DNA from 3 places in the Ottowia massiliensis genome. Region 3 is predicted to be linked to each of the others. Evidence: predicted binding sites of a transcription regulator. Region 3 holds the regulator's gene; each other region holds the start of a gene.
What was found. Region 3 encodes HrcA, which represses chaperone genes, less so after heat shock. Its sites were predicted from a motif close to TTAGCACTCNNNNNNNNNGAGTGCTAA; they were not measured.

Region 1: a site for HrcA is predicted at 2,781-2,807, ahead of rpoH (RNA polymerase sigma factor RpoH). Genes of this name have one in related genera too.
Region 2: a site for HrcA is predicted at 2,039-2,065, ahead of groES (co-chaperone GroES). Genes of this name have one in related genera too.

Annotation. Positions count from the first base shown of each region.
Region 1 is NZ_LT964854.1:2,202,823-2,210,390, reverse strand. Features, by position in the region: gene C1720_RS09905 (SulP family inorganic anion transporter) at 1-109, shown strand, start outside; gene purN (phosphoribosylglycinamide formyltransferase) at 146-757, opposite strand; gene C1720_RS09895 (tRNA (cytidine(34)-2'-O)-methyltransferase) at 1,052-1,513, opposite strand; gene rpoH (RNA polymerase sigma factor RpoH) at 1,778-2,722, opposite strand; gene aceE (pyruvate dehydrogenase (acetyl-transferring), homodimeric type) at 2,993-5,716, shown strand; gene aceF (dihydrolipoyllysine-residue acetyltransferase) at 5,713-7,095, shown strand; gene C1720_RS09875 (DUF4253 domain-containing protein) at 7,180-7,568, shown strand, end outside.
Region 2 is NZ_LT964854.1:1,264,456-1,272,023, reverse strand. Features, by position in the region: gene groL (chaperonin GroEL) at 1-1,511, opposite strand, end outside; gene groES (co-chaperone GroES) at 1,654-1,944, opposite strand; gene C1720_RS05825 (acetoin reductase) at 2,332-3,111, opposite strand; gene C1720_RS05820 (L-threonylcarbamoyladenylate synthase) at 3,413-4,417, opposite strand; gene C1720_RS05815 (FIST signal transduction protein) at 4,516-5,817, opposite strand; gene C1720_RS05810 (PhaM family polyhydroxyalkanoate granule multifunctional regulatory protein) at 6,007-6,750, opposite strand; gene C1720_RS05805 (copper chaperone PCu(A)C) at 6,819-7,352, opposite strand; gene C1720_RS05800 (PepSY domain-containing protein) at 7,528-7,568, shown strand, end outside.
Region 3 is NZ_LT964854.1:1,426,320-1,433,887, forward strand. Features, by position in the region: gene C1720_RS06530 (restriction endonuclease) at 1-887, opposite strand, end outside; gene C1720_RS06535 (site-specific DNA-methyltransferase) at 899-2,503, opposite strand; gene C1720_RS06540 (hypothetical protein) at 2,477-2,929, shown strand; gene C1720_RS06545 (hypothetical protein) at 3,009-4,016, opposite strand; gene C1720_RS06550 (Y-family DNA polymerase) at 4,557-5,744, opposite strand; gene hrcA (heat-inducible transcriptional repressor HrcA) at 6,016-7,074, shown strand; tRNA gene C1720_RS06560 (tRNA-Ile) at 7,117-7,193, shown strand; gene cobA (uroporphyrinogen-III C-methyltransferase) at 7,366-7,568, opposite strand, start outside.

The DNA.
Region 1 (7,568 bases), 780 kb from region 3:
CCGCACCGGCTTTGCGGCCCAGGTTCAGCAGCAGGGCGAAGACTGCCTGCAACCGGATGTGGGCCGCGCCCTGGATGAGGCGCTGGCCAAGCTGGCGCAGCAGGCTTGAGGCCGCCCCGCGCCGCAGGCCCCTGCCGTCCGCGCTCTATTGCGTTCTATCGCGCTCCGCCGCCTCCTGCTGCGCGGCCAGCAGCCTGGCGATGGCTTGCGGATAAATCAAGTGCTCTTGCGTGAGCACGCGGGCGGCCAGGGTTTCAGCCGTGTCGTCCGGCAAAACAGGCACGGCGGCCTGCGCCAGGATTTGGCCGTGATCGAGCTGCGCCGTAACCTGGTGCACCGTGGCCCCGGCCACTTTGCAGCCCTCATCCAGCGCGCGCTGATGCGTGTGCAGCCCGGCAAAGGCCGGCAGCAGGCTGGGGTGAATGTTGAGCAGCCGCCCCGCGTAGCGGGCCACGAAACCGGGCGTGAGAACGCGCATGAAACCAGCCAGCGCCACCAGCGCGGGCTGGTGCGCGTCCACCGCCTGCGCCAGCGCGGCGTCAAACGCCTCGCGGCTGGCGTGCGCCGTGTGATCGACCACGGCAGTGGCAATGCCCTGCTCGCGCGCGAACAAAAGGCCCTTGGCGTCAGGCCGGTTGCTGATGACGGCGGCCACGCGCGCGCCCAGCCGCTCGCTCCATTTCTGCTGCCGCGCCGCCTGCACGATGGCCGCCATGTTGCTGCCCGTGCCCGAAATCAGAATGACGATGTTCTTCATGGGCGGAATTATCCGGACTGCCCCTGGCGCGCAAAGAAAGCAGCGGAAAGCACGGAGCCGCCATGCAGAGCGGAACGGCAGGCTGTTTCAGCTCCTGATTCAATAGCATGACGTCCTAGTGGAATAAGCGCGGGCACCGATTTCTACCCTCTTCAATTCGCTCCTTCTTTTGAAGATATGACGCCGCGCCAGGCCAAGGCCGTCATGCCCCTTCGCGCCCTCCGCTCCTTTCACCCGGCATGCCCCGGGAACCTGCTCATGGGCAGGGCCTGAACAGGCGCTTTGAGCGGCTTCTCAGACAAAGCCGCACTGCCGCCAGGCTTCAAAAACCGTAACGGCCACGGCGTTGGAGAGATTGAGACTGCGCTGGCCCGCGCGCATGGGCAGGCGCAAGCGCTGGGCAGGCGCGAAGGCGGCGAGCAGATCAGGCGGCAGGCCGCGTGTTTCCGCGCCGAAAACAAGACAGTCGCCCGGCACAAAGGCGTTGTCGTGCGCCAGGCGCTCGCCGCGCGTGGTCAGGGCAAAGCACCGCGCGGGATCAGGCTGGCGGGCAGCGAGAAAAGCGCGCCAATCCGCATGCCGGCGCACGTCGGCCCACTCGTGGTAATCCAGCCCGGCGCGGCGCAGCAGGCGGTCGTTCATGGAAAAGCCCAGCGGCTCAATGAGGTGCAGCGTGCAGCCCGTATTGGCCGCCAGGCGGATGACGTTGCCGGTGTTGGGCGGAATTTCGGGTTCAACCAAAACGATGTGAAACATGGCGCGAATTGTCCGCGCGCCGCCTGTCCGCAAGAGCAGCCAGCAGACCTGATTGAACGCGCAGGGCTGGACAATCAAGAATGATTCGCTCCTCAATCCATAGCACGGTGTCCTAGTAGAAACTGCGCGAAACGGCATTTCATACCCCTTGAATCTGCTCCTCTTTTCGAGGTGTACGACGATGGCGCGGGACAGTTGAATGCCTGCCCAGCCATGAAAAAGCCGCCCGGGGGGCGGCTTTTCTTCAGGCAGCGGATATGGGCTTCAGGCGTATCCGGCCAGCGCCTTGCGCATTTTTTTCATGGCGGCCACTTCGATCTGGCGGATGCGCTCGGCGCTGACGCCGTATTCGGCGGCCAGTTCATGCAGCGTCATGCCGCCGCTGCCGTCATCGCGCACATTCAGCCAGCGTTCGCTGACGATGCGGCGGCTGCGCTCGTCCAGGCTTTGCAAGGCGGTGGCAATGCCTTCGGTGGCCAGGCGGTCGCGCTGGGCGGCTTCGATCATGGCGGCAGGCTCATGGCTGGCGTCAGACAGCCAGGAGATGGGGCCGAAGGCGTGGTCGCCGTCATCGGCGGGCGCGGGGTCAAGCAGCACATCGCCGCCAGCCATGCGCGCTTCCATCTCGCGCACTTCTTCGGGCTTGACCTTGAGTTCTTCGGCCACGGTGAGCACCTGCGCCTGCGTGAGCGTGTCGCGCGGGGTGATGTCGGACTGGGCGTCTTCGGCGCGCAGCTCGTGCTTTATGGAGCGCAGGTTGAAAAAGAGCTTGCGCTGCGCCTTGGTGGTGGCGAGCTTGACGACGCGCCAGTTCTTGAGGATGTATTCGTGGATTTCGGCCTTGATCCAGTGCAGCGCGTAGCTGACCAGGCGCACGCCCTGATCAGGGTCGAAGCGCTTGACGGCCTTCATCAGCCCCACGTTGCCCTCCTGTATCAAATCGCCATGCGGCAGGCCGTAGCCCAGATACTGGCGCGAGACGGAAACCACCAGCCGCAGGTGTGAAAGCACCAGGCGGCCCGCCGCCTCCAGGCTGCCGCTGCTGCGCAGCTCGCGCGCGGCTTGCTGCTCTTCTTCTTGCGTGAGCAGGGGCAGGCGATTGACGGCGGTGATGTAGGCATCCAGATTGCCCAGCGAAGGCACCACGGCCCACGGATTGGCCACGGCAACGGCGGTGGATGCTTGGGCGGCAGGCGCGGCCGCCGACATGGAAACAGGGGCAGAAGCAGGCAATGCTGTGGTTTTCTCGGTCATATTGGCAAAAATGTTAGCACTCCCTTTGGAAGAGTGCCAAAAGGGAAGTTCAACCTTGGTTGTGCAAAGGTTTGTAAAACGCGCGAGCCGCCCTTGATTCATCCCGGTTCGCCCTGTTTTGTCTGATGGCGGCAGGGGTATTTCGCTGTGCGATGATTACTCACTATGCCTCGCAGGCCAGCAGGCCACATATCGTTTGTTACGACCCTTGCAGGAGATGCCTTCATGTCAGAAAACCCGAAAAACCTTTCCGGCGCCCCCATCGTGGATACGGATGAGCAGGAAACAAAAGAGTGGCTGGATGCGCTGTCCGCCGTGATTGACCGCGAAGGCGCGGAACGCGCGCATTTTTTGATTGAGGAAATGCTGGAACACGCGCGCCAGCACAGCATTGATCTGCCGTTTTCGGCCACCACGGGCTACGTGAACACCATTGAGCCGGATCAGGAAGCGCGTTGCCCCGGCAATATCGAGATCGAAAAGCGCCTGCGCGCCTACATGCGCTGGAACGCAATGGTGATGGTGGTGCGCGCCAATCGCCTGCATCCGGCTGACGGGGGCGATTTGGGCGGCCACATTGGCTCTTTTGCCTCGCTTGCTTCCATGCTGGGCGCGGGTTTCAACCATTTCTGGCACGCCGAAAGTGAAGGGCATGGCGGCGATCTGGTTTATTTGCAGGGCCATAGCTCGCCCGGCATTTACGCCCGCGCATTTCTGGAAGGGCGTATCACCGAAGAGCAGCTGAACAACTTCCGCCAGGAAACGGGCGGCAAGGGGCTGTCCAGCTATCCGCACCCCAAGCTGATGCCGGAGTTCTGGCAATTCCCCACCGTGAGCATGGGGCTGGGGCCGCTGATGGCCATTTATGAAGCGCGCTTTCTGAAATATCTGCACGCGCGCGGCATCGCCAATACGGAAAACCGCAAGGTCTGGGCCTTTCTGGGCGATGGCGAGATGGACGAGCCGGAGAGCCTGGGCGCCATCGGCATGGCCGCGCGCGAGGGGCTGGACAACCTCATCTTCGTCATCAACTGCAACCTGCAACGGCTGGATGGCCCGGTGCGCGGCAACGGCAAGATCATCCAGGAGCTGGAGGGCGACTTCCGGGGTGCGGGCTGGAATGTCATCAAGCTCATCTGGGGCAAGGGCTGGGACGATCTGCTGGCGCGCGATAAAAGCGGCAAGCTGCGCCAGCTGATGATGGAAACGCTGGATGGCGAATACCAGGTCTACAAAGCCAAGGACGGCGCTTACGTGCGCGAGCATTTCTTCGGCAAATACCCCGAAACCGCCAAGCTGGTGGAGCACATGAGCGACGAGGAAATCTGGAGCCTGCGCCGTGGCGGCCACGAGCCGAGCAAGGTGTATGCCGCCTTCCATGCCGCGCAGCACCACAAAGGCCAGCCCACCGTGCTGCTGGTGAAAACCATCAAGGGCTACGGCATGGGCAAGTACGGCGAAGGCAAGAACACCATCCACCAAACCAAGAAGCTTGACGATGAAGGCGTGCGCTACATGCGCGACCGCTTCAGCATCCCCGTGCCCGACAGCGAGCTGCCCAAGCTGCCCTACTACAAGCCAGCGGACGACACGCCCGAAATGCGCTATTTGCACGAGCGCCGCAAAGCCCTGGGCGGCTACCTGCCGCACCGCCGCACCAGGGCCGACGAGCAGTTCACCGTGCCCGCGCTGGAAACGTTCAAGGCCGTGCTGGAGCCTACGGCGGAAGGCCGCGAAATCAGCACCACGCAGGCCTACGTGCGCTTTCTGACCCAGCTGCTGCGCGATCAGGCGCTGGGGCCGCGCGTGGTGCCCATCGTGGTGGATGAATCGCGCACATTCGGCATGGAAGGGCTGTTCCGCCAGATCGGCATCTACAACCCCAAGGGCCAGCTCTACACGCCGGTGGATCGCGACCAGGTCATGTACTACAAGGAAGACAAGGCCGGGCAGATTCTTCAGGAAGGCATCAACGAAGCGGGCGGCATGGCCAGCTGGATTGCCGCCGCCACGAGCTACAGCACCTCGAACCGGATCATGATTCCGTTCTACGTGTACTACTCCATGTTCGGCTTTCAGCGCTTTGGCGATTTGGCCTGGGCGGCGGGCGACATGCAGGCGCGCGGCTTCTTGCTGGGCGGCACTTCGGGCCGCACCACGCTCAACGGCGAAGGCTTGCAGCACGAAGACGGCCACAGCCAGGTGCAGGCGGCGCTCATTCCCAACTGCGTCTGCTACGACCCCACTTTCGCGCATGAAGTGGGCGTAATCCTGCACCACGGCCTCAAGCGTATGGTGGAAAAGCAGGACAACGTCTTCTACTACATCACCCTGCTGAACGAGAACTACGCCATGCCCGGCCTGAAGGCGGGCACCGAAGAGCAAATCATCAAGGGCATGTACCTGTGCAGCCCCGGCGCACAAGCGCCCGTGCAGCGCGTGCAGCTGCTGGGCAGTGGCTCCATCCTGCGCGAAAGCCTGGCCGCCCAGGCCCTGCTGGCGCAGGACTGGGGCATTGCTGCCGATGTGTGGAGCTGCCCCAGCTTTACCGAGCTGGCCCGCGACGGCCAGGACTGCGAGCGCTGGAACATGCTGCATCCCACGGAAGCGCCGCGCGTGCCTTTCGTTGCGCAGCAGCTGGGCCGGCATGAAGGGCCGGTGGTCGCCTCCACCGACTACGTGCGCAGCTACGTTGAACCCATCCGCCCCTTCATCCCGAAAAACGGCGATGGCTCGGCGCGCAGCTTCAAGGTGCTGGGCACCGATGGTTTTGGCCGCAGCGACTTCCGCTTCCGCCTGCGCGAGCACTTCGAGATCGACCGCCATTACATCGTCGTGGCGGCCCTCAAGGCCCTGTCGGAAGAAGGCAAGCTGCCCGCCAGCAAGGTCGCCCAGGCCATTGCCAAGTACGGCATCAAGGCCGACAAAGTCAATCCCCTGCATGCCTGACCCGACGCACCCAGAGAGGACAACCCCAAATGGCACAAATTGAAATCAAGGTTCCTGACATTGGCGACTTCAAGGACGTCGGCGTGATCGAGCTGCTGGCCAAGCCCGGCGACGCTGTGCAGGCTGACCAGAGCCTGATCACCGTGGAAAGCGACAAGGCTTCAATGGAAATTCCTTCCAGCCATGCTGGCGTGCTCAAGGAATTCAAAGTGAAGCTGGGCGACAAAGTGAGCGAAGGCAGCGTGATCGCCATCGTGGAAGCCGCCGCAGAAGCAGCGGCTTCCGCGCTCGCCGCAGCCGCACCGAAAGAAGAGCCCAAAACGGCCCCAGCGCCCGCCAGTCAAGCGCCAGCCGCTATCAAAACGGAAGCGCCAGCCGCTCCGGCCACTCCTGCCGCTCCCGCCCCGGCAGCCGCCGCGCTGGACAACACGCGCCCGGCCATCAACCAGCCCCAGGGCCTGCCCCACGCCAGCCCCAGCGTGCGCAAATTTGCGCGCGAATTGGGCGTGCCGCTGGCCGAAGTACAGGGCAGCGGCCCCAAAGGCCGCATCACGCAGGAAGACGTGCAGAAATTCACCCAGGCCGTCATGTCCGGCAACCTGCAAACGCAGGCGCAGGCCGCGCGTGGCGGCATGGGCGGCGCAGGGCTTGATTTGCTGCCCTGGCCCAAGGTGGACTTCGCCAAGTTCGGCCCCATCGAGCGCAAGGAGCTTTCGCGCATCAAGAAAATCAGCGGCGCGAACCTGGCGCGCAACTGGGTGATGATTCCCCACGTCACCAATAACGACGAGGCCGACATCACCGAGCTGGAAGCCTTCCGCGTGCGCACCAACAAGGAAAACGAAAAGAGCGGCATCAAAGTCACCATGCTCGCCTTCGTCATCAAGGCCGTGGTAGCCGCGCTGAAGAAATACCCTGACTTCAACGCCAGCCTTGACGGCGACGCGCTGGTTTACAAGCAGTATTTCCACATCGGTTTTGCCGCCGACACGCCCAACGGCCTGGTCGTGCCCGTGCTCAAAAATGCCGACCAGAAAGGCATCCTGCAAATCAGCCAGGAAATGGGCGATCTGGCCCAAAAAGCGCGCGAAGGCAAGCTGGGCAGCGCCGACATGCAAGGCGGCTGCTTCACCATCAGCAGCCTGGGCGGTATCGGCGGCACGCACTTCACGCCCATCATCAACGCGCCTGAAGTCGCCATCCTGGGCCTGTCGCGCAGCAGCCTCAAGCCCGTGTGGGACGGCAAGCAGTTCGCGCCGCGCCTGACGCTGCCGCTGTCGCTCAGCTATGACCACCGCGTCATCGACGGCGCGGCAGCCGCGCGCTTTAATGCCTACCTCAGCCAGGTGCTGGCGGATTACCGCCGCATCCTGCTTTGATACGTTTCTGGCCGGAAAAGCCATTTGGGAGCCGAATGCCCGGCCGCCCGCCGGGCATTTTGTTCAGCCAGACAAGGAGGCGGCATGACATTTCCCTATCCGGTGCATTACGTTCCAGGCGCGCAGGCGCTGGAAAAACGGGCGCAATTGCAGCAAGAAAATGGTGGCTTTGCCGTCATTTTGGGCGACGATGAAAGCCTGGAACGCATTCAGGAAAATTTTGAATTCCACAGCAAAAAATCTCCGCAAGAGCTGATTGCGCAAGCCCTTGAAATCGATGCGCTGGAATGGTTTGCCAGCCAGCAGGCCGATATGGATGCTGACGCCGAAGAATGGCTGGACGTGGGCGCCGCCAGCATCAGCGCCCCGCATGGCGCAGAACCGCCCGAATGGCCCGCATCGCCCGAAGAAGCGCACGGCGAAATTCGCAGCCACCGCAACATCCTGACGGGCCGCTTTCTCGACACGGCCGC
Region 2 (7,568 bases), 160 kb from region 3:
AAGGCGGTGCGGGTAACTTTGGTGGGGTCCAGAATGCCCAGCTCGATCAGGTCGCCATACTGGCCGTTGGCGGCGTTGTAGCCAAAGTTGCCTTTGCCTTCCAGCACCTTGTTCACGACCACGCTGGCTTCGTCACCGGCGTTGATGACGATTTCGCGCAGGGGCGCTTCAATGGCCTTGAGCACGAGCTTGATGCCGGCGTCCTGGTCGGGGTTGGCGCCTTTGATGTCGCCAGCGGCCTGACGGGCGCGCAGCAGGGCCACGCCGCCGCCAGCGACGATGCCTTCTTCCACGGCAGCGCGGGTGGCGTGCAGGGCGTCTTCCACGCGGGCTTTCTTTTCTTTCATTTCCACTTCGGTGGCAGCGCCTACCTTGATGACGGCCACGCCGCCAGCGAGCTTGGCCACGCGCTCTTGCAGTTTTTCGCGGTCGTAGTCGCTGGTGGCTTCTTCGATTTGCACGCGGATTTGCTTGACGCGCGCTTCAATGTCTTCGGCCTTGCCAGCGCCGTCGATGATGGTGGTGTTTTCCTTGCCCACTTCGATGGTTTTGGCCTGGCCCAGATCGGCCAGCGTCACTTTTTCAAGCGACAGGCCCACTTCTTCGGCAATGACTTTGCCGCCGGTGAGGATGGCGATGTCTTCCAACATGGCCTTGCGGCGGTCGCCGAAGCCGGGGGCCTTGACGGCCACCACTTTCAGGATGCCGCGAATGGTGTTCACCACCAGCGTGGCCAGGGCTTCGCCTTCCACGTCTTCGGCAATGATGAGCAGCGGGCGGCCAGCTTTGGCCACGGCTTCCAGCGTGGGCAGCAGGTCGCGGATGTTGCTGATCTTCTTGTCAAACAGCAGCACGTAGGGGTTTTCCAGCACGGCGGCTTGTTTGTCGGGGTTGTTGATGAAGTAGGGGCTGAGGTAGCCACGGTCGAACTGCATGCCTTCGACCACGTCCAGCTCGTTGTTCAGGCTCTTGCCGTCTTCCACGGTGATGACGCCTTCCTTGCCCACTTTGTCCATGGCGTCGGCAATGATTTGGCCGATGGATTCGTCAGAGTTGGCGGAAATAGTGCCGACCTGGGCGATTTCCTTGCTGGTGGTGGTGGCCTTGCTGGCTTTTTTCAGTTGCTCGACGAGTTCAGCCACAGCTTTGTCGATGCCGCGCTTCAGGTCCATCGGGTTCATGCCGGCGGCCACGTATTTCATGCCTTCGCGCACGATGGCCTGGGCCAGCACGGTGGCGGTGGTGGTGCCGTCGCCAGCGGTGTCGCTGGTTTTGGAGGCCACTTCCTTGACCATTTGTGCGCCCATGTTCTGGAGCTTGTCTTTCAGCTCGATTTCCTTGGCGACGGACACGCCGTCTTTGGTGATGGTGGGCGCGCCGAAGCTGCGTTCCAGCACCACGTTGCGGCCTTTGGGGCCCAGGGTTGCCTTCACGGCGTTGGCCAGGATGTTCACGCCTTCAACCATGCGGGCGCGGGCGTCAGAGCCGAAAACAACGTCTTTTGCTGCCATTTGTGTGTATCTCCGTAAAAAGCCGGGGTCAGGCCCGGCAGAAATCAAAAATCAAAAGGGATCAGACGGCGCGCCAATATGTTGCGAGTTGCTGCAAGATGGATGCAGGATGAATGCAGATGGCGGCGCAGTCCGGGAAAAATCACTTCTCGACGACGGCGAACAGGTCGTCTTCCTTCATCACCAGCAGCTCGTCGCCGTCCACCTTGACGGTCTGGCCGCTGTATTTGCCAAACAGCACGCGGTCGCCCACTTTCACGCTCAGGGCCTTGGTTTCGCCCTTGTCGTTGGTCTTGCCGGGGCCGACGGCCAGCACTTCGCCCTGGTCAGGCTTTTCGGCGGCGTTGTCGGGGATGACGATGCCGGAGGCCGTTTTGGTTTCGTTTTCCAGGCGCTTGACGATCACGCGATCGGCGAGGGGACGCAGTTTCATGGACATTCCTTCAAAAGGTTGTTTGAAAAAGAGGGCTGGCAGGGGCCTTGCGGCGGGCCTGCCAGGCTGAATGCATGGCGGCGGGGCTGGTTTGTTAGCACTCGCCGCCAACGAGTGCCAATGATAGGGGCGGGCTTCGGGCTTTCAAGGCCCCGCTGGCAAAGAAAGCACCATCGCCCGCTTCTTTCCGTCCGTCTGTCCGGCCCGCCCGCCGCCGCGCGCCTTGCCGCCGCGCCGCCTTTCGCCTTGAAGCGATTCGCCTGTCTGGCTAACCGCTGTTGCCGCTGCCAGGTGCGCTGCGGGCAGGCCCAGGCAAAAAAAGCCGCCGCAAGGGCGAAGCGTCTTGCGGCGGCTTTTTTCAGGCGGGCGCGGGCTGCGCCTGCGGCATCAGCGGAACACCATGCCGCCGTCGATGAGCACGGCCTGGCCGGTCATGTAGTCAGAGTCGGGCGAGGCCAGGTAATGCACGAGCGAGGCCACGTCGGCAGGCACTTGCGGGCGGCCCATCAGGATGCCGGATGAGAAGCGCTTGAAGGCTTCGCCGGGCTGCCAGCCGTGAATCTTGGCCATTTCCTCGTCAATGCGGTCCCACATGCGGGTGCCCGCCACGCCGGGGCAATAGGCGTTCACGGTAATTTTGTAGGGCGCCAGCTCCTTGGCGGCGGTGACGGTGAGCGAGCGCACGGCGTGCTTGCTGGCGCAATACACGCCCAGCAGGTCGTAAGACTCATGCGCGGCAATGCTGGCGGCGTTGATGATCTTGCAGATGCGGTCGCCGCCCTGCTTTTTCATTTGCTCGGCGGCGGCCTGAATGCCAAAGAGCACGCCCTTGACGTTGATGCCAAACACGCGGTCAAAGTCGGCTGCGGTGACTTTGTCCAGCGGCATGACGTCTTCAATGCCCGCGTTGTTCACGAACACGTCGATGCGCCCGAAAGCCTGCACGGCGTGCTGCACCAGCGCGAACTGGTCTTCGCGGCAGCTCACGTCGCCACGGAAGGCGGTGACGGCCTGGCCTGCGGACTTGAATTCGGCCTCGGTCTTTTCCAGCGTGGCGGCATTGATGTCGGACAAAACGATCCTGAAGCCATCCTGCGCCAGCCTCTGGGCAATGCCTTTGCCCAGGCCGTCGCCTGATCCGGTAATGACAGCTACTTTTTCAGTCATGGTGTCTCTCCTTTGCTGACTGGGTTGAGAAAAGCGGGCCGCAGGATGCGGAAAACGATAATTTCAATTCAAAAAGAGGAGCAAATTCAATGCCTCCAAAACAGCATGTGTCGCAATGAATACGGGGACCTCGCGCTATCAAACAAGAAGCTAAAACTGATAGACCATTACCAAGAACTGACCACAGCCGCCAAGTCTGCGGCGGCCCAGAAGCTGACGCCGGTTTTATCACTGCGCATGGCAATGCGACTGCACTTTTCTTGCGCCTGGCGCAGAAGTTTTCGCTCGACTCACTCTCTGCTCACTCGCGCGCGCCTGCGGCGCTGGCTGCTGCGCGCTCCAGGCGGTCGCGCACGCCTTCCCATTCGATTTCGGGCGGGGGCGTTTCCACCCAGATGAGCTTGACTTGCGCCTGGTCAAACGCGCGCAGCGTGGCAAACAGCTCGTGCGCGGCCTGCGCGGGGTTGTCGGGCATGCGGCGCAAGATCAGCTTGCGCGAGGCGGATTTCAGCGCGGCGCGCGACCACACGGCAATGTGCGCGGCCTCGCTGCCCAGCAGCTCCAGCGCGGTTTTCAGCATCTTGCCGTCCATCAGCCGCACCGTGGCGCGGGGCGCGTAGTGGGCGGCCAGCGTGCCGGGGGCCTGGGGGCCGGGCGCGGCCAGCTCGTCTGGATGGCGCACGCGGCAGCCCGCCGCTTTTTCCAGCTCGGCGCGTGAAATTGCTCCGGGGCGCAGCAGCACGGGCTGGCCGCGCGTGCAGTCCACGATGGCCGATTCAATGCCCACCGCGCAAGCGCCGCCGTCCAGCACCAGCACGTCTGCGAATTCTTCTGCCACGTGCGCCGCCGTGGTAGGGCTGACGCGCCCGAAGCGGTTGGCGCTGGGCGCGGCCAGCCCGTGCACGCCGCGCGCCGCGCAGGCCGCCAGCAGGCTTTGCGCCACGGGGTGCGCGGGGCAGCGCAGGCCAATGCTGGCGTGCCCGCCTGCCGCTTCGTCTGCCACGCCTTCGCGGCGCGCGAGGATGAGCGTGAGCGGCCCGGGCCAGAAGGCGGCCATCAGCCGCTGCGCCAGATCAGGCACTTGCCGCGCGAAATGCCCGGCCGCTTCGCTGCCTGCCACGTGCACGATGAGAGGGTGGCTGGCGGGCCGGCCCTTGACGGCGAAGATGCGGCGCACGGCCCCGGCGTTTTCAGCATCGGCGGCCAGGCCATACACGGTTTCGGTGGGCAGGCCCAGCAGCTCGCCGGCGGCCACGGCGTCGGCGGCCTGCGCCAGCGCGCCGGGTTGGGTGGGGTCAAGAATCATGATGGGTGAGCAGGGCGGAAATACTTTGATTTTGATAGCGGCCCGCGCAGATTCCACTAGGACCTGGGGCCGATTTGTGCCTGAAAAGCCAGGCCGCTTCAGCTGATGGCCTCGTCCACGAACACCGTGAGCACGCCCGCATAGCCCAGCAGGCGGCGGCTGGCGATTTCGCCGCCGGAGAAAAAGCCGGTGAGCGGCACATCGCCCAGAGCCTGGCGAATGGTTTGCAGCTCTGCGCCCGGATGGCCGAAATGGGGGCCGCCCCGGCTGGCGCAGCTGACGTAAATGGCCCCGGCAATGCGCCGCGCCGGATGCGGCTGCGACAGCGGCGGCGGCGCAGCCAGCGCGGCGGCGGTTTCAGCGGGAATGAAGGCCGGCTCAAGCAGGTCCCGAATGCCCGAGCAGATGCGCCGCAGGTCGGCGCGGGCCTTGGCGGCGTCGCGCTGGCAAAAAGCCAAGCGCTGGCCGCAATGCACTGCGTCAGCCACGGCCAGGCCGCGCTGGCCGGGGTCAATGCCCACAAGGTGGCGCACCAGCACATCGGCGCCGAAGCGGCCATGCCGCAGGGCCAGCTCTTCGCTCATGCCGCAACTGACTGCGGGGCAGGCTGCTTGCGCGTCGCACAGACCCACCAGCATTTGCCGCACGGCGTGCATGGCCTGCTGGGGCTGGCACAGATCGATTCGCATGTCGTCCAGCATCACGTCAAGAGCAGGCTCGCCGTCGATTTCAAACACCATGTTGCCTTCGCTTCGCGTGATGGTGTGCCAGGGGCCAACCGGGTGGCAGCCTTGCGTGACGCGGGTGATGAGCGGCACGCCCTCGCCAAAGGCCACGCCCGTGAGGCCGCCGCTGAACACGCCGCCCAGCAGCGCGCCGCCCGCCATGCCGCCCGAGCGCGAGGCGGCCATCTGCACGGTAGCGCCCCGGCTGGCTGCCAGGCCGCCAAACAGATGGCCGCACGCCGTGCAGTCGGCCAGCTCGGCAATCAGGCCCGCCACATCGGGCGTGTGCGCGTCGGCATGCACCAAGGCGGCCTGCGGAGAAAAAACGCCCTGGCGGCGCAGCGGAGCGACGCCTGAAAACACGCGCCACTGCTCTGGCGGCAGCTCGCAGAGCATGACGGACAGGGCCGGCTCGTCAAGATATTCCGCATTGCTCGCGGCCACGCCCGCGCCCACGGCGCCCGCCCAGCCCAGCACGCCCGGCAGCGCCTCGGCCAGCCAGTCCAGCAAATGCTGTGCGTGGGGCACGTAAGGGCTGGTGATGTAAAGCAGCCCCAGCGTGGGGCTGCTGGCGTAGCCGGGCAGCGCCATTTGCGCACGCAACTGCGCCAGCGCCAGGTGCGCCGCCATTTGCCACTGCGGGTGCGTGGCGTGGCCAACGGGAAAAAGCTTCATGCCGTCAAGAGGGCCTTAATCGAGTGAGCCTGAAAGCCTGCCCGGAAGCCCGACCTTGAGGAACCGCGAATCGGAATGGCCGCAAGGCGCAAACCGCCGCCGGGTCTTGTGGCCGGCAAGGGTTTGCAACGCAGCAGAGCGCCCGAGGCCCGCGCTTTTGCCCCCACGGGCAGGCCATGAGCAAGTTCTTCATGACAAGTCTGCGGCGCTTGCGCCTCTGGCCGGCTTGCCTTTGCGGGGCGCTGCGGCCTTGCCTGCCTTGCCGCCCGCCTTGGCGGCGGCTTTGGTGGTTCCGGCGGTTTTCGTGCGGGCCTTTGCAGCGGTTCTGGGCACCGTTTTGGCGGCTGGCCGGGCGGCGGTCTTGTCCACGGCCTGGGCCGCCTTTGCGTCAGCCGCCTTGGCCGCAGGGGCCTTGGCGGCAGGCGGGACCATGGGCGCCGTCATGGCGCTGGCGGCTGTGGCGGCCGTCGCCGCCGTGGCAGCGGCCATGCTCTGGAATTGCTGGGTCAGCGCATTCCACCATTGCAACGGGTCGGGCACGGCGCTATTGACTGCTGCCGCAGGCTCCGACTTGGCGGCCTCAGGCGCAGCCCGGGTTGCCGCCGGAGGCGGCGGCGCGGAAGCGGCCGCTGCGGCTGGCTTGGGCGCTGCCGCTGGCATGGCAAAGGCGCGCGCCAGCTCGGCAGCGCCCACGTTCATGCTTTGCAGCGTGGCCAGCGTCATCTTCTGCACTTCCAGCGCCTGAATGCCCGCCTTGATGGCCGCAGCGTTTTGCTCCAGCCAGAACAGCACCGTTTTCAGCTCGGCAATGCGCTTGTCCAGCTCCTGCTCGCTCACGGTGGGCATCAGCCACGCGGAAGCGCCTTTGCCCGTGAAAAAGTCCAGGCCCGGAAAGAAATTGCCGAAATCAAATACGCCGCCAGACTGGCTCATGCTGGTCTCCTGAAGTTGTAGAAAGTGCAATGAGAATACCGCGCGCGGCGCACCCGAACCCACTGTTTTCAGCGCGCGCGAACGGCCGGAGAAAGACGGGCGCTTTCTGGAGCGCTGGCCGATTCATCCTCCGCCGCAGCCTGCGGATCGGGCCGCCCCAGCGCGCGCACGGGCACGCGCAGCTCAATGGAGCCTTTCATGCCGGAGCCGTCTTCAAAGATGAGCGTCAGCGGCACATCGGCGCGCGGCGTCAGCGGCTGCTTCAACCCCATCAGCATCAGGTGTCCGCCGCCGGGCTTGAGCGCTACCGCCTGCCCCGCTGGCAGCGGCAGCGCAGGCGTGGCGTGCATGCGCATCACATCGTCTTGCAGCGACATTTCGTGAATTTCGATGCGCTCGGCCAGCGGCGAAGAAGCGCCCACCAGCCGGGCAGGGGCCGCAGACTTCAGCGTCATGTACACCCCCGCCGTCTGCTGGCCCGGCACGGTGGCGCGCGCCCAGACGCGCTCGACGGCCACATCAATCAATCCGCCCTTGGGTTGCGCCCAGGCCGCGCTGGCGGCCAGCATGGCGGCCAAAGCCAGAAAATAGGATTTGCGCATGACCGGAAAACTCCTTTGCGTGCCAATCAAAACCAGCTTGCAATTATGAAAGCCGCGCGATGAAAACCGCGCGGCGCCATGAACCACAGATGAACGCGCGCTTCAGGCCGCATTCAGACCGCGCGGCGGAAGATGCGCTCATCGTTTTTTCTGTTTCTTTCGAAGGAGTCCATCCATGAAAACCAGAAACCTGATCGCCATGGCCACGCTGGCCGC
Region 3 (7,568 bases):
ATCTGCTTGACCAGCCCCATGTCATAAGCCTGAACAGGGCCTAGCGAATACAGCAGGTTGTATGTGTTTCTATGCGTGGCCGAATAACGAAGCGTGCAAAGCGGATTCAAATCCAGCAGGGCCTGCCGGCGAATGTCCGTCTCAAAATTCTGCGGTTCATCCACAATCACGATGGGCCGCACGGAGCGGATATATTCAATGGGCGCAAAGGCGCGCTCGCCCTGCTGCCTGATTTTGTTGTCATCCTTGGTGAAACTGTCGATATTGATCACCAGAATACTCAATGCGTCGCCTTGCGCGAAGTGGCGCAAATCATTCAGGCGGCCACTGTCATAAAGCATATGCACGCAAGGCACATGGCCATAATCTTGCGCGAAATGATCGCGCGTGACGGCCAGGTTTTTCATGGCGCCTTCGCGTATGGCCACGCTGGGCGTCACGATCACGAATTTCCTGAAACCGTATACCTTGTTCAGCTCGTAAATGGTCTTGATGAAGGTGTAGGTTTTGCCCGTGCCGGTTTCCATTTCCAGCGTGAAATGGGGGCAAAACCATTCTGTTTTTCCTTCATTTCTGCGATCGGCCGCCAGCTTTTCAATCACGGGCATGGGTTTCCGGCCCTGTTTTTCCTGCTCTTCCGCCATTGCCCTTTGTATTTTTTGCACATTCTGCGAAATCTGTTCTTCCGTCAGCAAAAGCTGGTTGGCAATGCTGCCATCGGGCGCATATTCCACGCTGCCCGAAGTCTGTTGCAGGCGAAAGCCGGGGCTGCTGATGGGCTGGCCTTCAAAAGCCTGCACCACAGCGCTCACGGCGCGGGTTTGATAATCCTGCGGCGTGAATTGCAAACGCAAGCCGCCTGGCAGAGTCGCTTTGTTTTCATTCATGGCGGCGCCTTTCAAATCACGGTCAGGGCAATACCCAGCCCCTGCAATTCCAGTTGCAAATTGGCCAGTTGCTCGTCCGCCTTTTCGCCCGTAAAGCAGGAATTGAGCAAGACTACTTGCGCTGGGCGCGCTTTGGCGATTTCGTCCTTCAATGCGGACTGGTAAGGTTCAAAGCACAGCCAAAGCTCCCGGTTTTCATTGAGCAAAACGCGGTGAACCGTGAGGCCCGCCACGGTTTCGGATTTGACAATGGCTTGCACGCCCAATGCGCCCAGGCCCATTTTCAAAAGCAGCTCGGCCAGCATGGCCGTTTGCGCGTCGGTTTTTTCCTCTTTTTCCGCGTGCCGGAACATTTCCAGTTGCTCGCGCAAGGCGGCGCCATCGGCCACATCGGCGCGCCAGACCTTGAAGCAACTGGGCGACAGCGTGAATTGGGCGCAAGCCTGATTTTGCGTTTCGGCGGATTTTTCCTTTTTCAGTTTTTCAATCACCTTGGCTATGCGCGCGCGGGTAATGTCGGCAATCGTGTGATAACCGGCCTTGTAGGCTTCGGTATTTTCTTCCAGTTTTTCGGGGAGTTGCACGCAAATGCATTGACGATGGCCGCCGTCTTCCAGATTAAGTTCCATCACCGCTTGCATGGTGGTTCCGGAGCCGGCGAAGAAGTCGAGAATCAGGCTATCGGATTGTGTTGCCAGATTCAATAAATACTTGATCAAACCTGTTGGTTTTGGTGTATCGAAAATCTCTCTCGGTAAACCCAAATTGGCAATTTCATCTTTTGCCGTGGCCAAACTACCGCAATCCGTCAGTAAATTGTAATATACGTTTTTTGATTGCGAGTAGTCATCAGGGCGTTTTATTACATAAACTTTCTTTTTCTCGTCATCAAAATACAGCCTGTTTTCCTTGATCAATTCTTCAATCTTTTCTTTTCCCAAGGTCCAGCGCATGCCACTGGATGGATAAAACAATTCTTTCGTTTTCTGATTTTTTATTCCGAAAAGCATCGTGGGACGTTCATAAATTCCGGAATTGGTTTTTTCAATTCCCTCAAGGTTGTATTCAGAAATCTCATCTTCATATTTGTATACTCTGTCCATATTCCTGTAATTAAATATGTCTGCCGCTTTCTTCCTGAAGTAACAAAGAACATGTTCTGTCAAACAACCCAGAATTTTTTCGGTGTTGCCTGCTCCACCTTTTTTCTTCCAGACGATTGATTCAAAATTATCTTCTCCAAATATCTCATCACAAAGCAGCTTCAAATTCGCCGCCTCATTGTCATCTATGCTGATGAAAATCACGCCGTCGTCGCGCAGCAGGTTGCGCGCCAGATACAGGCGCGGATACATCATGGAAAGCCAGGCGCTGTGGTAATGGCCGTTTTCTTTTGTGTTTTTCTTCCACAGGCTTTGCCGGTTGAGAAAACCGGCTTCGTTTCTATCGCCGGTGCGGCGCTGGTATTCGGCGAGCGTTTCCGAATAATCGTCGGGGTAAACGAAGCTGTCGTTGCCGGTGTTGTACGGCGGGTCGATGTAAATCATCTTCACCTTGCCGTAATAGCTTTTTTGCAGGATGCGCAGCACTTGCAGGTTTTCGCCCTCGATGAGCATGTGCGGCGCTTGCGGCGGGTTGCCGGCGCCGGGCAGCAGGGTGTCGCTGGTGGTTTGCTGGATTTCGCGGCGGGCGGCGGCCTTGCCCGCCCAGCCCAGTTCGTAATGTTCTTGCGCGGCGGGCGGATCGGGTTGGTCAGGCTTCAGCAGTTGTTGCAGGCGGCGGATGTCGATTTGCCCGTCGCTGATGATTTCAGGCGCGGCTTGCCGCAGCAGCGCCGTGAGGGTGCGGGCGCGCTCTTTCAGCGCATCGGCGCTGAAGCCCGGCGCGGCGCATGCGTCAGGCTGTTGGCTGTTGGCTGTTGGCTGTTGGCTGTTGGCTGTTGGCTGTTGGCTGTTGGCTGTTGGCTGTTGGCTGTTGGCTGTTGGCTGTTGGCTGTTGGCTGTTGGCTGTTGGCTGTTGGCTGTTGGCTGTTCATATTATAACTCATAACTCGTTGATTTAAAAGGAAAAATTCTATTTCGGCGCATGGCGGAACCGATTTTGCAACAAATTTTGACGCGCTCAGGCCAGCAGCGTCAGGCTCTGGTCGGCGCTGACGAGCACGCGGCCCGCTTGTGCGTCCATGCACAGGGGCGTGCCGTGCAGGCGCAGGCGCTGCGCGGGCTGGAGCAGGTTGGTCAGCCATAGCGAGCCGGGGGCGTCGCCGGCTTCGGTCAGGGCCAGCACGCTGGCGCGGGCGGCGGCGGCCAGCGCCAGGCAGCGCTCGTCCGCAAAGCGCAGTTCCTGCCAGGGCACGCCGCCGTCCAGCCCGCCTTCTTTTACATAGAACGCCTGCCGCTGGAATGACGCCGCCGCCACCACGCACGCGCCGCCCGCCAGGGCGATGAAGGCGGGTATGAGCATGTCGGTGCCGGGCAGCGCGGCAATTTCCAGGCTGCGCAGGCGGCTGCATGCGCTGCCGCTGAGCAGCGCCAGCGCGCGGCCCTGTCCGCCTCCCTTGCCACGTTCCGCACGTTCCGCACGCGCCACGCCTGCCACGCAGATGCCGCCCGCGCTGCCGTAGGCGACGCAGGGCCACATGCCTTCGGGCAGCGGGGCTTCGTCCAGCAGCTGGCCGCTGGCCAGGTCCACTTCGGCCAGGCAGCCGGGCTGGCCTGTATGCCCTGCATGGCTGCCGCCCTGCGCCGCCGCTTGCGGCTTGAGCAGCAGCACGGCGCGGCCCGTGGCGGGGTCCACGTCCATGCTGCGGATGGCCATGCCGCCCATGCCCAGCGAGTGCGCCAGCGCCAGGCCGTTTTCGGCGTCCCAAACGTCGAGCCGCGCGCCGGCTTCGCCCGCCGCGCACAGCCAGCGGCCATGCCAGCGCAGGGCGGCCGGGTGCGTGTCGGCCTGCGCCGAGGAGGGAACGGCCTGCGCGGTGACGTTTTCCAGATCCACCACGTGCAGCCCGCCGCCGCCGGGCGAGGCCAGTGCGGCATGGGCGCAGTGCGCGTCTACCGCCACGGCGGTGGCGGCGAAAGGCAGGGGAATGTGCACAACGGGGTTCATCGGCGGGCGATTTTCGGGCATGGAATCTGGCGTGCAGCGGGCGCAAGGCAGCCGCAAGAGGGGCGCGGCGCAGGGCGGGCGGGCCGCGCGCTGCTGCCGAAAAAAGAGCGGCCTGCGCCCGCTGCGCCTGGGTTTGCGGGTGGTTGCCGGCGCACGAGCGGCCTGTTCCAGCGGCCTTTGGCGGAAGGCAGGCAGGCGGCCAGCGGCCAAGCCGTCTGCCGCCAAGGCGCTGCGGGGCCGGGGCGATGCCGTGGCCTTTGATGGCCGTTCTTCAGAATCTGTCCAACGCCTGCAATGCCTGTCTATGGGCATGGGCGCCCAAGCGCGGCCTCGGGCGGCCTGCCGGGCGCGTGGCGCTGGTCACGCTGGCTTGGGCGGCAGGCAGGAGATGGATGTGGAGAGCGCCTCAATTCAGCTCCTCTATCCATAGCATGATGTCCTAGTGGAAAGGGCGCAAAACGGTTTTTTACGCCCTTGAATTAGCTCCTTTTTTTGATGCCCTTTGGCCAAGTGCAGAGGCGTTGCGGGCTTGAGCGCCTGTTCGCAGGCGACAGAGCTTGTTCAGAAAAGCCAGCCGGTTTCGGCTGGCGCGGCGGCCGGGGCGCTGGCGGGCGCGCCCGCCTTGCGCAGCGTGCCCACGCGCACGCCCAGCAGGCGCAGGCGCGCCGTGAGGTCCACGCGCTTGAGGCATTGGCCGGCCACCTGGCGGATGCGGCGGGCGTCTTGCGTGTAGCTTTCCACGGTGGTGTCGCGCGTGGCGGTTTTGAAGTTGGCGTAGCGCAGTTTGATGCCGATGGTGCGGCCTTCGTAGCCTTTGCGGGCCAGGTCGCTGGCGACTTGCTCGCACAGGCGGGTGAAGATGGCGCCCAGCTCGGCGCGGTCGGCCACGGCGTGCAAATCGCGCTCGAAGGTGGTTTCGCGGCTCATGCTGACGGGTTCGCTGTGGGTGGTGACGGGGCGGTCGTCACGCCCCCAGGCGGCGTCGTGCAGCCAGGCGCCGTGGGTGGGGCCGAAATGGCGCATCAGCCACAGGCGCTCGCGCGCGGCCAGCTCGCCAATGGTGCGGATGCCCAGCGCTTGCAGGCGCGCATCGAGCTTGGGGCCGATGCCGTTGATCTTGCGGCACGGCAGCGGCCAGATGAGCGGCTGCAAGTCGGCTTCGCGCACGATGCTGATGCCGTTGGGCTTGTTGAATTCGCTGGCCATTTTGGCCAGCAGTTTGTTGGGGGCCACGCCAATGGAGCAAGTCAGGCCCGTGGCCTCGAAGATGCTTTTTTGCAGCAGCCGCGCGAGCACGCGCCCGCCTTCGCGCTGGCCGCCGGGCACGTGGGTGAAGTCGATGAACACTTCGTCGATGCCCCGGTCTTGCATGACGGGGGCGATTTCAAGGATGACGGCCTTGAAGGCGCGCGAGCAGCGGCGGTATTCGTCAAAGTCCGCCGGCAGCAAAAGGGCTTGCGGGCACAGGCGCGCGGCTTTCATCAGGCCCATGGCCGATCCCACGCCGAACTGCCGCGCCGCGTAGCTGGCGGTGGTGATGACGCCCCGGCCCGCGTAGCTGGCCAGGCGGGGAAAGAAGTCCACGGGCACGGCGGCCATGTCAGCGCCCGTCCAGCGCCTTTCGGGGTAGCGCGCATTCAGCTCTTGCAGCATGCGCGCTTCGTTGCGCCGCCCGCCGCCGATGACCACGGGCAGGCCCTTGAGCTGCGGGTAGCGCAGCCATTCGACGCTGGCATAAAAGGCGTCCATGTCCAGATGGGCGATGCGGCGCGGCAGGGCCTCGCCCGCCGGGGCGGCGTCAAAAGCGGCGTCAAAAGCGGCATCAGGGAGCGCGGAGGGCATGACTTTCAGAGACTGTTCATGTTCTGGCCGTGAGGGCTGAAAGTGCGCAAACGGAATGAGCTGCAAGGCGCAGATGGGCCTCGTGGTCCATCAAGAATTTGCAGCGCCGCAGAGCGCCCGATTCCGCGCTTTTCGCGCCCACGGGCAGATTGTGAACAGCTTCCTAAAATCGCCGCCCATGCTTGACGACCGCTCCCGTGTGCTGCTGAAGGCGCTGATTGAGCGCTACATCGCCGAGGGGCAGCCCGTTGGCTCGCGCACGCTTTCGCGCGCGGCGGGGCTGGATTTGTCGCCCGCCACCATTCGCAACGTGATGAGCGATCTGGAAGCGCTGGGCCTGATTGCCAGCCCGCACACCTCCGCCGGGCGCGTGCCCACGGCGCGCGGCTACCGGCTGTTTGTGGACACCATGCTCACCGCGCGCCCCGCCAAGGCCGCGCCCGATGACGCGCCCGCCGAGCGGCTTGCCGAATGGCCGGCTGAATGCCCCACGGAGCTGCCCGCCGGCCAGCCCCGGCAGGTGATTGCCAGCGCCGCGCAGCTGCTCTCCAGCCTGTCGCAATTCGTGGGCGTGGTGCAGGCGCCCAGGCGTTCATCCGTTTTCCGCCACATCGAATTCGTGCGCCTTTCCGAGCGGCGCGTGCTGCTCATCATCGTCACGCCCGATGGCGACGTGCAAAACCGCGTGCTCTTTACCGAAGCCGGGCACACGCAGGCCCAACTGGCCGAAGCGGCCAACTACCTGAACGCGCATTACGGCGGCATGGCTATCGAGCAAGTGCGCGAGCGCCTTCAGCAGGAAGTGGAAACGCTGCGCGGCGAAGTCGCCCAGCTCATGCATGCCGCCGTGCAGGCTGGCAGCGAAGCCATGCACCAGGCGCAAGGCGATGTGGTGATTGCCGGCGAGCGCAACCTGCTGGCCGTCAGCGACTTTTCCAGCGACATGAACCAGCTGCGCCGCGCGTTCGATCTGTTCGAGCAGAAAACCCAGCTCATGCGCCTGCTGGACACCTCCAGCCGCGCCGCCGGCGTGCGCATCTTCATCGGCGGCGAAAGCCAGACCGTGCCGGTGGAAGACCTCTCCGTGGTCAGCGCCCCTTACGAGGCCGACGGGCAGGTGGTGGGCACCCTGGCCGTCATCGGCCCCACGCGCATGCCTTACGACAAGGTCATTGACATCGTGGACATCACGGCCCGCCTGGTCAGCAATGCCTTGAACACGCAGGGCTGTCGCTAGAATTCGCGCCCTTCATCCGTTCTCGGAACAGATTCTCAAAAGGGGGCGTTAGCTCAGTTGGTCAGAGCAGGGGACTCATAATCCCTTGGTCGTTGGTTCAAGTCCAACACGCCCTACCAGTCAAATCAAGGGGTTGCGCGCTTTCGCAACCCCTTTTCTTTTGCGGCGCGGCATGAATCCGAAGCGCCCCTTTTGCCTGCGCCCCAAATGGGCAGAGCCGGGCAGGCGGACACAGCCCAGCTCCTTGATTCATAGCATTGGGTCCTAGTGGAATCTGCGCAGAACGGCTTTTTATGCCCTTTGAATTTGCTCCTCTTTCTGATGCTGTTCAGCGGGCCATTGCGCCGCCAGACGCACCACTTCGCCAATCACCAGCAAGGCAGGCGGCTTGACGGCGTGGCGGCGCGCCGTTTCGGGCAGATCGGCGAGGGTGCTGAACCACACCTGCTGCTGCGGACAGGTCACGCGGTGAACGAGCGCCGCTGGCGTGGCGG